DNA from 2 places in the Roseibium sp. SCP14 genome. Region 1 is predicted to be linked to the other one. Evidence: riboswitches for the same ligand, from Rfam matches in the RefSeq annotation. Region 1 holds a riboswitch; the other holds the start of a gene.

The links. A riboswitch is a leader RNA that binds a small molecule or an ion and turns the genes downstream of it on or off. The one in region 1 is predicted to bind thiamine pyrophosphate.
Region 2: it holds a riboswitch for thiamine pyrophosphate, as region 1 does, so the genes downstream of both, ABLQ08_RS11545 (ABC transporter permease) here and thiC (phosphomethylpyrimidine synthase ThiC) in region 1, are expected to answer to the same signal.

What each region holds. Positions count from the first base shown of each region.
Region 1 is NZ_JBDZYH010000001.1:1,844-9,617, forward strand. Features, by position in the region: gene ABLQ08_RS00010 (FecR family protein) at 1-459, opposite strand, end outside; gene ABLQ08_RS00015 (glycerophosphodiester phosphodiesterase family protein) at 690-1,409, opposite strand; gene ABLQ08_RS00020 (YceI family protein) at 1,848-2,432, shown strand; gene ABLQ08_RS00025 (cytochrome b) at 2,487-3,071, shown strand; gene ABLQ08_RS00030 (YceI family protein) at 3,096-3,653, shown strand; gene ABLQ08_RS00035 (fumarate hydratase) at 3,799-5,436, shown strand; TPP riboswitch at 5,557-5,677, shown strand; gene thiC (phosphomethylpyrimidine synthase ThiC) at 5,770-7,566, shown strand.
Region 2 is NZ_JBDZYH010000002.1:931,720-939,493, reverse strand. Features, by position in the region: gene ABLQ08_RS11550 (hypothetical protein) at 1-1,169, shown strand, start outside; TPP riboswitch at 1,246-1,352, shown strand; gene ABLQ08_RS11545 (ABC transporter permease) at 1,500-2,255, shown strand; gene ABLQ08_RS11540 (ABC transporter substrate-binding protein) at 2,278-3,219, shown strand; gene ABLQ08_RS11535 (CHASE2 domain-containing protein) at 3,251-5,470, opposite strand; gene rpoH (RNA polymerase sigma factor RpoH) at 5,601-6,488, opposite strand; gene ABLQ08_RS11525 (RluA family pseudouridine synthase) at 6,666-7,691, opposite strand; gene ABLQ08_RS11520 (hypothetical protein) at 7,690-7,774, shown strand, end outside.

The sequences.
Region 1 (7,774 bases):
ATGCCTGTACCAGCGACGTTGAACGTCGACTTCTACCACTCCGCGATCTTGATAAAGCACTGTCCGCTTAATCAAAAAACCTTTTGGCTCAAGGGTCACAACGGAATTCGGGGCGACCGTAAACCTTTCTTTTCCCCGCCCAATGATTATGCGGCCGTGACCGGTATTCACCGTCCAGCCACGTTGGATCCGCATCCCTTTTTCGGCCACCAACTTCTTTCCGTTGTCGATCTCAAAGATCACGCGACCACTGACACGCTCTACATACCAATGCCAACCATTGCGGGCACCTTGGCTTTCAGCTGATCGAGCATCAAACGAAAAGAAAAGTATCGTCGCAACTGCAACCGCAAACAGCGCGATCGTCCGTGTCAGATCAATAGAGCACAATCGGAATCCGATCAGATGGGCAGGCTTACCCTGATCGAAACAATCGTCACCAACGACACTGATATTCATCGCAAACTCCCGAGAGCTGACGGAAAAGTCAAACGGAAGCATACCGATCGTTATTTAACGACGATTAAATAAGCATAAGAAACACAACACTCAAATATATTAATGAAATTTATTCAAATTATAAACATCGAAACTCATAAATATAATTTCACCAAAGAACTCAAAACTTTTAAATATTACTCCAGGTACGCTTCTACTAACCTCTCTTTACCGACTTTTGATAACTGATTTCAGACCAATATCTTCAGTTTGCGCTCTACCTCCCTGAAAATCTCAACATGATCGATGTTCATTTGCTGGATGCCGCAGCGGACGGCTTTCTCGAACACGGCCCGGTCATCTCCGGCATAAAACAATTGCGTCACCAATCCGGAATTCCTGGCTTCAGCGACCAGGTACTCGTCGAAGCAATCTTCGTGAAATTCGAGAATATGCGCCTCCTGGGCAACGGCGCGTTCCACCGATCCGACATGTGCGAACAGAACCATGCGTTTTAGGTCCGGCACCTTTGCCCGCGCTTCTGCCCGGATGGACTGGTCGAATGAAAAGGTCCACGCGTCGTTCAACATGCCGCGCACGGCCAACATGTCCCGCACCTCTCCCGGGTCGCCCTCCTTGATCTCGACATAGGTTCCGATCCGGCCCTTGCATGTGTCCAGAAAAGTGTCGAAGCGCGGCACCTTCTGCCCGGCAAATTCCGGGCCGAACCAACTGCCGGCATCAAGCCGGTCTATCTCAGAGGATGTCATATCGGCGAACCGTCCGGTGCCGTCCGTCGTTCGATCGACGGTCTCGTCGTGCATGACGTAGAGCACGCCGTCCTTTGAGGGCCTCACGTCGAACTCGACCACATCCGCCCCAAGGTCGATGGCCTTTTCAAGTGCGGCCAGTGTGTTTTCCGGCGCGGCAAGGCACGCCCCCCGGTGACACACTATGACTGCCTGTTTCACGATTGATTCTCCTTCATCTCCAGACAATGCCTGGAGTCATGTTTGGCTGAGGGCGCCCGGGACCTGAGGGAAACTGTTCAAACAAATGCACGCGATTGGTGATGGATTGATGACACAACAATTTTCTTCGACATTTCAGCGCCTTGCCACTCCACAAAACAACCTGCAGAAAAGTAAGCTACTCAACTGGAATTGATTCTTCAGTTACCCGGCCTTCAGTTTACCCTCGGCCGGTACGGAATGTGCACCCATTAAGGGTGGACAGGCAAATGTCTGACTTCAATGACGGAAATGCGTGAGAACCGGCCGTGGCGACGAGTGTGGAATTGTTCATCCTGCACGAACAGACAGTCAAATAGCGCTCGCGTATTTTTTACATATATCTGGCTGGCAGCGTTCATGAGCGAACGCTCCCGAAACAGTCAAAGAGGTTTGATCATGATCCGTTTTGCAGCTTCTGCGCTTGCATTGTCTCTCCTGGCCGGAACCGCCGTTGCCGAACCTGTCGCTTATGATTTCGACAAGTCTCACGCCAATTTGTCCTTTACCTACAATCACCTTGGGTATTCCACCACGGATGGCCGTTTCGGCGACTGGGAAGGAAACCTTCTGATCGACAAGGACACGCCGTCCAATTCCTCTATCGAGTTCAGCATCGACATCGACAGCCTCGACACTTTCTGGGCGGATCGCGACACACACCTGAAGAGCGCAGACTTCTTCGACGCTGCAAAGTTTCCGAAAGCAACCTTCAAAAGCACCAAGGTTGAGCAAACCGGTGAGAACCAGCTGGAAGTTACCGGCGACATGACCATTCGGGACATCACCAAGCCGGTCACGTTGCAGGTTCAGGTGACCGCGATGGGTGAACATCCAATGGCCAAAAAAGAAGCGGCCGGTTTTGCCGTCACCACCGTCCTGAAACGGTCAGATTTCGGCATGGACAAGTACGTTCCCTACGTCAGCGATGAAGTGAACGTGACTTTCCACGCAGAAGCGCTTACCGCTGCTCAGACCAACTAAAGAGATCATTGCGGAAGCCGGTTTCGACCGGCTTCCCCTTTCCAGGGAACAGACATGCTGCGCAATACATCGACAGGGTATGGGCAAATAGCCATCTTCTTCCATTGGACGATGGCCCTCCTGATCATCGGCATGCTCGCATTCGGTCTTTATCTGACCACGCTGCCGCAAACCGACCCTGCGACTTTCCAGTTGTTCCAGCTGCACAAGTCCATCGGGTTTGTCGTTTTGACGCTCGGAGTGCTGCGGTTGGTCTGGCGACTGTTCAATCCGTCGCCAAAACTGCCCGAGGGCATGCACCCGCTGGAAAAAATCGGAGCACATCTGGGTCACGTCGGTCTCTATGCACTGATATTCGCGATGCCGATCACCGGTTGGTTCATGGTTTCAGCGTCTCCCTGGGGCATTCCGACAATTCTGTTCAATGTGCAACCCGTGCCTCACCTGCCGGTTCCCGAAATGCTGGGGTCCAAGGAACAGGCAGAGAGCTTCTTCAAACTATTGCATCAGTATGGTGCCTACCTTCTGATTGCGCTGATCGTCGTGCATGTCGCGGCAGCGCTCAAGCATCATTTCATTGCCCGGGATGACACGCTGAAGCGCATGGTATCCACGGCACCTGCAAAAAACGACACCTGATAGATAGCTTTAGGAAAACACTACATGGCTCTGAAAAAACTAGTATTTGTACTCCCCATTTTAGCCGTTTCGACTTTCTCCAATTCTGCGTTCGCCGAAACCTGGACTGTCGACCCTGCGCAGAGCACGCTTGGTTTTGAGGTCAATCAGGCAGGCAACACGCTTGCAGGTACCTTTGCCACCTGGACCGCGAACATCGACTTCGATCCGAACGCACCGGAAGCTGCGAAAATTTCCGCCGAAATCAATCCGGCAAGCGCCACGACCGGCAATCCGCAATTCGATGGCACGCTGCCTGGCCAGGAATGGTTCGATGTAGACGGGTTCCCGGCCGCCGAATTCAAGGCTGACAGTGTTTCGCTGGTTGAAGGCAACAGCTACCGCGCCAGCGGCACCGTAACCATCAAGGGCGTTGCCCATCCGGTGGAACTGGATTTCACGCTGCAGATTGACGGCGACACGGCGAAGGCCGAAGGCAAGGCAATCCTCAACCGCCTGGATTACAAGCTCGGTGCAGGTGTGGGCACTGATACGGTGGGCGATATCGTGACAGTTACCCTGGATCTGACCGCCACGCGGTAATCCGGCAAACCTGGGGTCCGACCAATTGGGCAGGCCACGGCACTTGGCGTCCGTGGCCTTTTTGCCGTATGAGAACACCACTCATTGCTCCAGCGCAGCCGGTTCGCGCTCGAACCGGCAGAAGCCAGATCAGGAAAGCTGTCCCATGAACGCTCCCGTCACCCCTCCCGACTATCAGCACAGCGCTCTTTTCCCGCAAAGCCAAGACGAAACGACGTATCGCAAGCTGACATCCGATTATGTCAGAACAGAAGAGTTCAACGGCGAAGACGTCCTGATGGTGGAACCGGAAGGGTTGCGCCTGCTTGCCGAGGAAGCCTTCAAGGACATCAACCACTACCTGCGTCCGGGCCACCTGGAACAACTGAAGAAAATTCTGGACGATCCGGAAGCAACCGAGAACGACAAGTTTGTCGCATTCGATCTTCTCAAGAACGCCAATATCGCCTCGCATGGCGTCCTGCCCATGTGTCAGGACACCGGCACAGCCATCATCATGGGCAAGAAGGGCCGCCGTGTCTGGACTGACGGGTCGGATGAAGCGGCGCTCGGAGAAGGTGCACGCGATGCGTACTTCAGGAAAAACCTCCGATACTCCCAACTTGCGCCGCTTTCCATGTTCGAGGAAAAAAACACCAAGAACAACATGCCCGCGCAGATCGAGCTCTATGCGGAAGGCGAAGACGCCTACAAGTTCCTGTTCATGGCAAAGGGCGGTGGTTCGGCCAACAAGACTTTTCTCTTCCAGGGAACACCGTCTCTGCTCACCCATGACCGGCTGGTTGAATTCCTGAAGGAAAAGATCCTGACGCTCGGCACTGCGGCCTGTCCGCCCTATCACCTGGCCATCGTTGTCGGCGGCACGTCGGCCGAGCTGAACCTGAAGACTGCCAAACTGGCATCCGCGCGGTACCTGGACAACCTTCCGACGGAGGGATCCGAGCTCGGCCATGCCTTCCGCGATACCGAGCTGGAACAGGAAATACACAAGCTTACACAGGCAACAGGTGTCGGCGCACAGTTCGGCGGCAAGTATTTCTGTCACGATGTGCGTGTCATTCGCCTACCGCGCCACGGAGCCTCGCTGCCGATCGGCCTTGCCGTTTCCTGTTCCGCCGATCGTCAGGCTGTCGGCAAGATCACCAAGGACGGGATCTTCCTGGAACAGCTTGAGATGCATCCGGAAAAGTACCTTCCGGAAGTGACCGACGATCACCTTTCCGACAATGTGGTGAAGATAGACCTGACCAAGCCTATGCCGGAAATCCTTGGAGAACTCTCCAAGCATCCGATCAAGACGCGCCTGTCCTTGTCCGGTCCGCTGATCGTGGCGCGCGACCTGGCCCATTCCAAGCTGCGTGACCGCCTGGAAGCCGGAGAGCCACTGCCCGATTACATCAAGGATCATCCCGTCTACTATGCCGGACCGGCCAAGACACCGGAAGGCATGCCGTCCGGCTCCTTCGGACCGACAACGGCTGGGCGAATGGATGCCTATGTCGATCAGTTCCAGGCAGCCGGTGGCTCCATGGTCATGCTGGCCAAAGGCAATCGCTCGGCGCAGGTCCGCCGCGCCTGTCAGGCTCATGGCGGCTTTTATCTCGGCTCCATCGGCGGCCCGGCCGCCCGTCTTGCCCAGGACTGTATCAAGAAGGTCGAAGTGGTCGAATTCGAGGAACTGGGCATGGAAGCCGTCTGGAGGATCGAGGTCGAGGACTTCCCGGCCTTCATCGTGGTCGATGACAAGGGCAACGACTTCTTCAAGGAGCTCAACCTGAGCTGAGCCCCTCCAAAATCCGCAAGACACGCAGGCAGCCATTCGGCTGCCTGTTTTTTTGCCGTGACTGGACTCATTGATCGCCGCATCAGGTGATTGACAGAATCGTTCTTCAGCCAATACGCTCCGGCCTTGCAGGGGAGCCCCGCTAAGGGGGCTGAGAGGTGGACATCGCGCGAGCGGAGTGAAGCGACCCTTTGAACCTGACCCAGGTGATACTGGCGTAGGAAGCATTCAGAGCGGGCCGCTTTCCGGTCGACCTTTCATGGTCAACAGCTCCCCTTTCCTGCAAAAGCATGACGACGGGTCTTTCTGAGCAAACAGCGCTAGGAGAGAACCTTGACCACTCCCTCAGTTGACATCACCACCGGCTGTCTGCCGGCCTCCCGGAAGATTTACGTTTCCGGGCAATATCATTCCGATATCCGCGTTCCGATGCGAGAGATCGGCCTGCATCCGACCGCTGGAGAGCCGCCGGTCACGGTTTACGACACGTCCGGCCCTTACACCGATCCGGAGGCGACCATCGATATTGCCGCCGGTCTTTCCAAAACACGCCGCGACTGGATCTTGAAGCGAGGCGATGTCGAGGAATATGACGGCCGCACCATTCAACCCGCCGATAACGGCTTCGTATCGGCAGAAAGGCTCGTGCCTGAGTTTCCGAACACTTCGCAGCCCTTGCGCGCCAAGGATGGCCGCCCGGTCACCCAGCTCGCTTATGCCCGAGCCGGGATCGTAACCCCGGAAATGGAATACATCGCCATCCGGGAAAACCAGAAACGCAAGGCGGCAACCGGGCGGGACGGAAACGACTGGGGCGCAAACATTCCCGACCTGGTCACACCGGAATTTGTGCGCGACGAAGTGGCCGCCGGTCGCGCGATCATTCCGGCAAACATCAATCACCCGGAAAGCGAGCCGATGATCATCGGCCGGAATTTTCTGGTGAAGGTCAACGCCAACATGGGCACGTCTGCCGTCACCTCCTCCATGGCGGAAGAAGTCGACAAGATGGTGTGGGCAATCCGCTGGGGTGCGGACACCGTGATGGACCTATCGACGGGCAGAAACATTCACAACACCCGCGAATGGATCATTCGCAATTCACCGGTTCCGATCGGCACCGTCCCGATCTACCAAGCGCTTGAAAAAGTCGGTGGTGTCGCCGAGGACCTCACCTGGGAAATCTTCCGCGACACCCTGATCGAACAGGCAGAGCAAGGTGTCGACTATTTCACGATCCACGCAGGCGTGCGGCTTCACATGGTGCCGATGACAGCGAACCGGGTGACCGGAATTGTCAGCCGTGGCGGCTCGATCATGGCCAAGTGGTGCCTGCATCACCACAAGGAGAGCTTTCTCTACGAGCATTTCGCCGAAATCTGCGACATCTGCCGCACTTACGACGTCTCCTTCAGCCTCGGCGACGGCCTTCGCCCCGGCTCCATCGCCGATGCGAATGACAAGGCGCAGTTCGCCGAGCTCGAAACCCTGGGTGAACTCACCAGGATCGCCTGGGACAAGGACTGTCAGGTCATGATTGAAGGTCCAGGCCACGTCGCCATGCACAAGATCAAGGAGAACATGGACAAGCAACTGGAGTGCTGTGACGAGGCGCCGTTCTATACGCTCGGACCGCTCACGACGGACATCGCGCCGGGCTACGACCACATAACGTCCGGCATCGGCGCGGCAATGATCGGCTGGTTCGGTTGTGCGATGCTGTGCTACGTCACTCCCAAGGAACACCTGGGCCTGCCTGATCGCGACGATGTCAAAACCGGAGTGATCACATACAAGATCGCCGCGCACGCAGCCGACCTAGCCAAGGGTCTTCCCGGTGCTCAGGCACGCGATGATGCGCTTTCTCGCGCCCGGTTCGAGTTCCGGTGGGAAGACCAATTCAATCTGTCCCTAGACCCTGACACGGCACGTGACTTTCACGATCAGACATTGCCGAAGGAAGCCCACAAGGTTGCGCATTTCTGCTCCATGTGCGGACCGAAATTCTGTTCAATGCGGATCAGCCACGACATCCGCGCCGAGGCCCAGAAAACAGGCATGGCCGAGATGGCAATGAAGTATCGCGAGGGGGGAGACCTTTACATGCCGATCACTGATCAGAACACCTGACCAAGGCATCCGCCGGAGGCTGAACTCTCCAGCCCCCGGCGTCACAGTCCGGAATCACACAGTCTGCGCTGGTCCGAGAGCCCCCAAAGCGGCTTCCTTTGCACATTTTTCTGCAGAGAATTTCAAAAATTCCGCTGATAGGTTCAAAATCAACACTCAACCGGAACATCGGTATTAATATCAGCACGTTTGACGAGATTTGTCAGGA
Region 2 (7,774 bases), on a different contig from region 1:
CTCCGGTAACTGACACGCCCGCCAAGCCCGAAGCTGAAGCCGAAACCGCAGCACCAAAGGCAAGTGAGGTGCCGGTTGAAAAGCCCGCACGAACCAAACGACAAAGGCCGAGCGCGTCTGATGCGCTGCGGGAAAAGTCTTCTTCAAACAGGACGTTGCCGATCGCGATCGCTGCCGTGATTGCGCTTCTGGTTGTTGGCGGCGGTGCCTATTTCTTCCTGTCTTCAGACGATCAACAAGCCGTTGTTCAGCCGGAAACGCAATCGGAACCGGAAGAAACGGCAATAGCATCCACCACTCCGGCTACGGATGAAACTCCGGCTGAAACGGCTGAGGCCGCTGACGATACAGCGAAAAACACCGACCGGCTGCTGGATGATGACGACCTCATCGCGCCGGATGCGCGAACAGTAACGACGACGACAATCAATCCGCAGGCTTTGCAGCCCGAACCGTCTCAGTCCGAGCCATCTCAGCCTGCGATTGTTTCGGGTGCCGACAATGGACCTGTTACGGCGACACCTGGTGCGGGAGTTGAGGCGCCTTCAGCTGTACCTGAAGGAAACCTCGCTGCGATTGCGCCGGAAGAAACGTCGCCAGGCGCTCCGGCGGCAGAGGCCGATAGCGGTGTCCAGCGCTCCATTCTCTATGAAGAAGGAGAAGAAGCTGGTGGTGCCGGCACAGCTGCTCAAGGAGCCGTTGTCTGGAACATCGAGGAAGAAACCAATCTCGACGGCAAGTCGCAGGCTGTCCTGAATGCGTCTATCGAGATCCCTGAAAGGGATGTGAAAGTCGATATCCGGATCAAGCCCAACGACGATACATCCTTGCCGGCAAGCCACCTTGTTGAAATCAGGTATGAGTTTCCGGAGAGCTTTGCCGCAGGCGATGTCGTGAATGTTCCCGGTCTGGTGATGAAGCCCACGGAAGAAGCCCGTGGAGATGCCCTGATCGGCGCTTCGGTGAAGGTTTCTCCCGGTTTCTTCTGGATCGCGCTTTCAAGTTTGCCGAACGAACAGGAACGAAATCTTGCGCTGCTGCGTGAACGCGGCTGGATCGATATTCCGATGCTTTATGAAAACGGCAAGCGCGGTATCCTGACTCTTGAAAAGGGAACCGCAGGCGCTGACGCGGTCGAAAAGGCGATTTCCGCCTGGCAGGCCGGCTAAGCGTCAGTCTTCGCTTCTGCACGATTATCAAGCAAAACTACAGCTTGCCTTTTTCGTTCAGGCAAGGCATGTTCCGCCTCGGTCCGAGGGGTGTTCCGGTTACCGGAACTGAGATGGCGTTGAGCCGAACCCTTAGAACCTGATCCGGGTCATGCCGGCGAAGGGACGGAATCCTTAGCCAATTCCCGGATCTCCATTGTCATTTTCGGCGTGTCCGAAGACGGGAGATCCTATGCTTTTTTGCCTGCTGCGGCAGCGGTTCCTGTATGTGCAGAACCTGCCTGCCGATCTGAATACCGCCGAAGCTCCGGCTCCGAACGGAGCGATGTCGTGAAGGCGTTTGTATCCACCATCGGCAGGTTTTTGCTTGGCGCGATTTCAGTGCTTGGTGTCTGGGCGCTGCTGGTTGCCGTTTTCCAGCCACCGACCTTCATGCTTCCCGGTCCGCTCGTGGTATTGCGGGCATTTCCGCAATATGCGGACTTCCTGCTGTACCACGCCGGCATTACCGCCTTGGAGACGGTGCTGGGCTTCTCTCTTGGCGTCTTGAGCGGCGCATTGCTGGCGATCTCCATCTGGCTGTTTCCGCTTGCTGGGCGTGTGGTGATGCCAACCATTCTCGTGACCCAGGCCCTGCCGGTCTTCGCCATTGCGCCTATTCTGGTGCTTTGGATGGGGTTCGGTTTGTCCTCCAAGATCGTAATGGCGATCCTGGTGATCTTTTTTACCGTAACCTCGACCGTATATGACGGCTTACGGCGGCTGGATACCGGTCTTGTGGACCTTGCCCGTCTTTACCGGGTACCGCGCCACCGTGAGCTGCTGCTGTTCCGACTTCCCGCCGCTTTGCCCGCATTTGCTTCCGGCATTCGCGTCGCTGCCGTTTTCGCGCCCATTGGCGCGGTGGTCGGTGAATGGGCGGGAGCAAAGGGCGGCCTTGCCTTCATCATGCTTCAAGCCAATGCCCGTGGGAACGCTGACCTGCTTTTCGCGGCTGTCATTCTGCTGGCCCTGATGGTGCTCGCGATGCGCTACGCCGTCGAATACTTCACCCGAATTCTTGTTCCCTGGCAGGTCGAAGACTGACTGCCGAACCCTGGAGGATTGAATGAAAAAGACACTCCTGTCCCTGACTGTCGCCGCGGGCCTCCTGGCCAGTGCTCCGGTTCAGGCTGCGGAAAAACTGACAGTTCTGCTGGACTGGTTCACCAACCCTGATCATGCTCCTGTCATTACCGCCCAGACCATGGGTTTCTTCGAGGCCGAGGGGCTCGAAGTTGAACTGATTGAACCCGCCGATCCGGCTATGCCGCCGAAACTAGTGGCTGCCGGTCAGGGTGATATCGCGATTTCCTACCAGCCGACGCTTCACGCCCACATCGAAGAGGGGCTGCCTGTCTCCCGTATCGGTACTCTGGTCGAAACGCCGCTCAACTCGCTCATCGTGCTGAAAGATGGGCCGATCAAGGAGTTGAAAGATCTGAAAGGCAAGACGGTCGGGTTTTCGGTCTCCGGCTTTGAAGATGCGATGCTTGGGCAGATGCTGCATTCGGTTGACCTGACTATGGATGACGTCGAGCTGATCAACGTCAACTTTGCGCTGTCGCCATCGCTCATGTCCGGACAGGTGGATGCGGTGATCGGTGCCTATCGCAACTTCGAACTGACCCAGATTGAAATTGAAGGCAAGGAAGGCAAGGCCTTCTACCCGGAAGAAAACGGCGTGCCGATTTTCGATGAGCTTATCTATGTCGTGAACAAGGACAAGATTGATGATCCTCGGTTCGTGAAATTCATGGCTGCCATCGAGGCGGCGACGATCTTCTTGACCAACCATCCGGACGAGGCCTGGAATGCGTTTATCGAGGCTTATCCGAACCTGAATGACGAGCTCAACAAGCGTGCCTGGGCTGATACGCTGCCGCGCTTTGCCAAACGGCCCTCAGCGCTCGACACGGGCCGCTACCAGCGGTTTGCAGAGTTCATGGCGGAAGCCGGGCTGATCAGCAAGGTTGTTCCGGTCGAAACCTACGCAGTTGAAATTCGCTGATACGTCGATCGCAACCAAGAAAGCGGCGCCGTCATTGTGCGGCGCTGTTTTCGTTTTGCGCTGCTTTCATATCGAACAGGATATCCTCGAAGCGCCCGTAGAAATCCATCAGGGACGGTGCCAGGATCTGCGCGGTCTCGAGTGCTTTTTCGGCATCCTCTAGCCGGCCTTCTTTCAATGCTGCCATCAAGCGCTCGTGCGTCGTTGCCAGCTCCTTGAATTCCTTCGAGTTTTTCAATGCCCTGTCACCGAGCAACGCATAGAGCTTTACCGGTTCGCTCTTGCCCTTGAGCGGAATTTCTCCCGCCTCCAGGAATGCAAAATCCGGCGCTTCGTTGCGGGTTTCCTCTGAGACAAGAAGTTCCGCGCCGATTGCCTTGCAGCTGGATTCGATACGTGAGGCGATGTTCACCGCGTCGCCGATGACCGAATAATTGAAGCGGCGCGCGGAACCCATGTTGCCGACGCAGACTTCGCCGCTGTTCAGGCCGATGCCGATCCTCACCAACTGCGTTTTGAGGTTTCTGGCCCTGAAGCCGAATGCATCCTTGTCATTCAGCTTGTCGACTACCTTCAGCATTGTCAGACCTGCCCGGCAGGCTCTGGCAGCATGATCGGGAACGGAGAGCGGGGCATTCCAGAACGCCATGATGCTGTCACCGATGTATTTGTCGATCGTTCCCCCTTCGACCTGGATCGAATCTGAGAGAGGCGACAGCAGAGTGTTCAGGAAACTGACAAGCTCTTCCGGTGTAAGTTGCTCGGAAATGGGAGTGAAACCGCGGATGTCCATGAACAGGATTGTCATCGGGCGAATTTCTCCGCCAAGCGTCAGCTGGTCGGGCGATTGTTCAAGTTGCGTCACCAGATCCGGCGACAGGTACTGGCCAAACGCCTGTCGGACAAATTTCTTTTCCCTTTCCGTCAGGAAAAAGAGCAGGGAAGAGGAGGCCGCGAAGACGAGAAAGGAGGTGACGGCCGGGTAGACCGGATCGATCAACAGGCCCTCTTCCCAGAAGAGATAAAGGGAACCTCCGACAAGACCGGATACGATGGCGGTCGCCAGAATTGCAGTGCCAAGACTGCCGATTGCCGGTAATGCCAGGATAACAATGGCGCCCACGGCAAAAGTTGCGATGATCTCCAGGCCATTCGCCCAGTCGGGCCGGAACAGGAATTGATCGAACAGGATCTGTTCGAGCGCCTGCGCATGAATGGAGACGCCCGGCACCAGCTCGCCAAGCGATGTTGCTCGAATATCCCGCAATCCGGCGGCTGACGCGCCAACAAGAACGATCTGTCCTTCGATGTAGGGGGCAAGTTCGGCAAGATTCCCGTCAGAAAGCAGCGTGTTTGCCGGTATGTACCGTTCTGGGTGGTCTTTCGTGTAATAAAGCCAAAGTTCGCCGGATGCGGTGGTTGGAACCGTGTATGCGCCAATCCTGACCGCGGTCACCGCTGCGTTGCCGGCGCTGGTCTCGCTGCTGGCCCCGGTTGAGCGGACAATCAGGCCCTTGGCCGCTTGCGCAACTCGGAGGGCCTCGGTCGTCAGACTTGGAAAAAGTGCTTGTCCGTCAGTGACGAGAAGAGGTGCCCTGCGGACGACGCCTTCCTGATCGTCCTCTGAAATGGAAATGGACCCAAGGCCGCTTGCGCTTTCCTGCAAGATTTCAAGGTTTGCGACAACTGCGGGGAAAGGCTTCAAGAAGCCAACGGGATTGTCTCCGGCGTAGGATATCCCGGCGACCTGGCGGGGCATGTCACCCGTATGTGTTGCGGTTACCGCGAACCCGAGAACCACTGGTGACTGACTGATCGTGCTTGCAAACTGCGCATCATGGTCGGGGAGGGATTTCAGCGATGATATCAGGTCGTCCGGCACATCCGGTCCGAGGCTCTCGCGCAATTGAGCGGGAGAAGTTCTGTCGGGCTCGGAAAACACAACGTCGAACACGATCGCCGCGGCACCGAGATCGGTCAGCGTCTCCACCATGTTCGCCAGCTTGGTCCGCGGCCACGGCCACTGGCCGATTTCTGCAATGGAGGCTTCATCGATGTCGATGATGCGCACAGGCGCGGGCTCATACTCCCGGGGTTTCATGCGCTGGTAATAGTCGAAGGTCAGCTCACGCATCGCCTTCAGGAAGCCCGGATCCGCGGAGCGCAATCCTGTCATGAATGCCAGAACAATACAGGCAGAAGCGGCAACGAGTACGCGTTTGGAAAAGAGCGTTTTCAGAAACAGGCGCATGACTATCGATCTTGAGTAAACAGGATCAGCCTAGATTGCGCTTGAAGGCATCGCAAGGGAACTCGGGTCTTGAAAAGAAAAACGCCGGAGTTTGGGCTCCGGCGTTCTATCAAACTTGTTTTCAGGCGTGTCAGGCGACCGGCTGCTGTTCCATCGAGCGTGCACTGTTGCGAACAGCCTTCTGCACCTTTTCAAAGGCGCGAACTTCGATCTGACGGACACGCTCACGGCTGACACCGAATTCGCCGGACAGATCTTCCAGCGTCATCGGGTCTTCTGCCAGACGGCGGGCTTCGAAGATACGACGCTCACGCTCGTTCAGAACATCCATCGCGTCGCTCAGCAGCTTGCGGCGCATATCGAGCTCTTCCTGGTTGGCGAGCATCGTTTCCTGGCTGTCGGTTTCATCAACGAGCCAGTCCTGCCATTCGCCTGCATCAGCCTCGGCGCGCACAGGCGCGTTAAGGCTGGCGTCGCCGCCCAGGCGACGGTTCATGGATACCACTTCCTCTTCGGACACTCCGAGGCGGGTAGCGATTTCCTTTACCTGATCCGGCTTCAGATCACCTTCATCAAGGGCCTGGATCTTGCCTTTGAGACGGCGCAGGTTAAAGAACAGGCGTTTCTGGTTGGCGGTGGTCCCCATTTTGACCAGAGACCATGAACGCAGGATGTACTCCTGAATGGCTGCCTTGATCCACCACATGGCGTAAGTCGCGAGCCTGAAACCCTTGTCCGGCTCAAAGCGCTTGACCGCCTGCATCAGGCCGACATTGCCTTCAGAAACAACTTCACCGATCGGGAGACCGTAGCCACGGTATCCCATCGCAATCTTTGCGACGAGGCGAAGGTGAGAATTTACGAGACGTTCTGCCGCTTCAGGGTCTTCATGCTCCTTGTAACGCTTCGCGAGCATGTATTCTTCTTGCGGCTGCAGCATTGGAAATTTACGAATCTCATCCAGGTAGCGGCTCAGACCACCTTCCCCGGCTGTGAGTGTCGGTACGTTTTGGGCCATTGCATGCACCCCCTTTCCAATTAATTGCGACCTTTTCCTCCCGCTGCTCCGAACAATTACGCAAGCAAGCCATGTCAAAGGAAAGACGGACGCAGAGTCGTGTCCATTAAGGCACACAAGAGTTTTTAATATAGGTTGGAAATTGCCGATTACATGACCAGAATGAAGAATTGCTTCCTAAAATTTTTGTAATGCAGATAAAAGTTTTGCAAAATCAGCAGGATATGGGCTTTCGAAGCGCAGAGTATCTCCGCTTGCAGGGTGTTCAAACGCCAACAAACCGGCGTGAAGAGCCTGTCTGTCGAAGTCTTGTACGGTACTTTTGAGTGGTTCTTCCAAGCGATTGATTTTGGTCTTGAAACCGGAGCCGTAGTCGTTATCACCGATCAGCGGATGACCAATATGGGCCATGTGAACGCGGATCTGGTGTGTGCGGCCTGTCTCCAGACGGCATTCCATCAAAGAGGCCAGAGCCGGTTCATCGGCTGAACCAAAACGTTCTTTCACCTGCCAATGCGTGATGGCGTGGCGGCCGCTGGTCTTTACCACCGCTATTTTCTGCCGGTTGGCCTGCGAGCGTGCAAGATTGGCATCGATGGTTCCCTTCAAACTGGAGGGAGCTCCCCATACAAGCGCAGAATAGGCCCGCTCAAGCGGCCCGGTCTTGCCATGATCTGCGAATTGGGCAGCCAGACCCTGGTGGGCCTGGTCGGTCTTGGCAACGACCAGCAGGCCGGACGTGTCCTTGTCAATCCGATGGACGATGCCCGGGCGTTTGACGCCGCCAATACCAGACAGGCTGTCGCCGCAGTGATGGATCAGGGCGTTGACCAAGGTTCCGGTCCAGTTGCCGGCGCCAGGATGAACCACGAGTCCGGCGGGTTTATCGATGACGATCAGGTGTTCGTCTTCAAAAACGACCGATATTGGGATGTCTTCTCCCTTGGGTTCGGGATCTTCCGGTTCCGGTAAAATCAGCGTAAGCGCATCACCTTCATTGACCCGGTATTTAGGCTCCACTATTTTCTCGCCGCCGACGGTGACGTCTCCGGCTTTGATCAGAGACTGGATCCTGTTGCGGCTGAGCGCGTCCATATGGGCGGCCAGAACTGCATCCAGCCGTTTTCCGGCATCGGCTTCGTCAACTGTCAAACTGAAATCCGCGTCCTGCGTGAACGGATCTTCATAGGAATTGTCTGTCATGTCACAACCTGATTATCGGGATGAGAGCCAGGAAGAAGCACCGCTCGATCCGGCGGCTCAACGCGTTCAGGCGAAATTGAAAC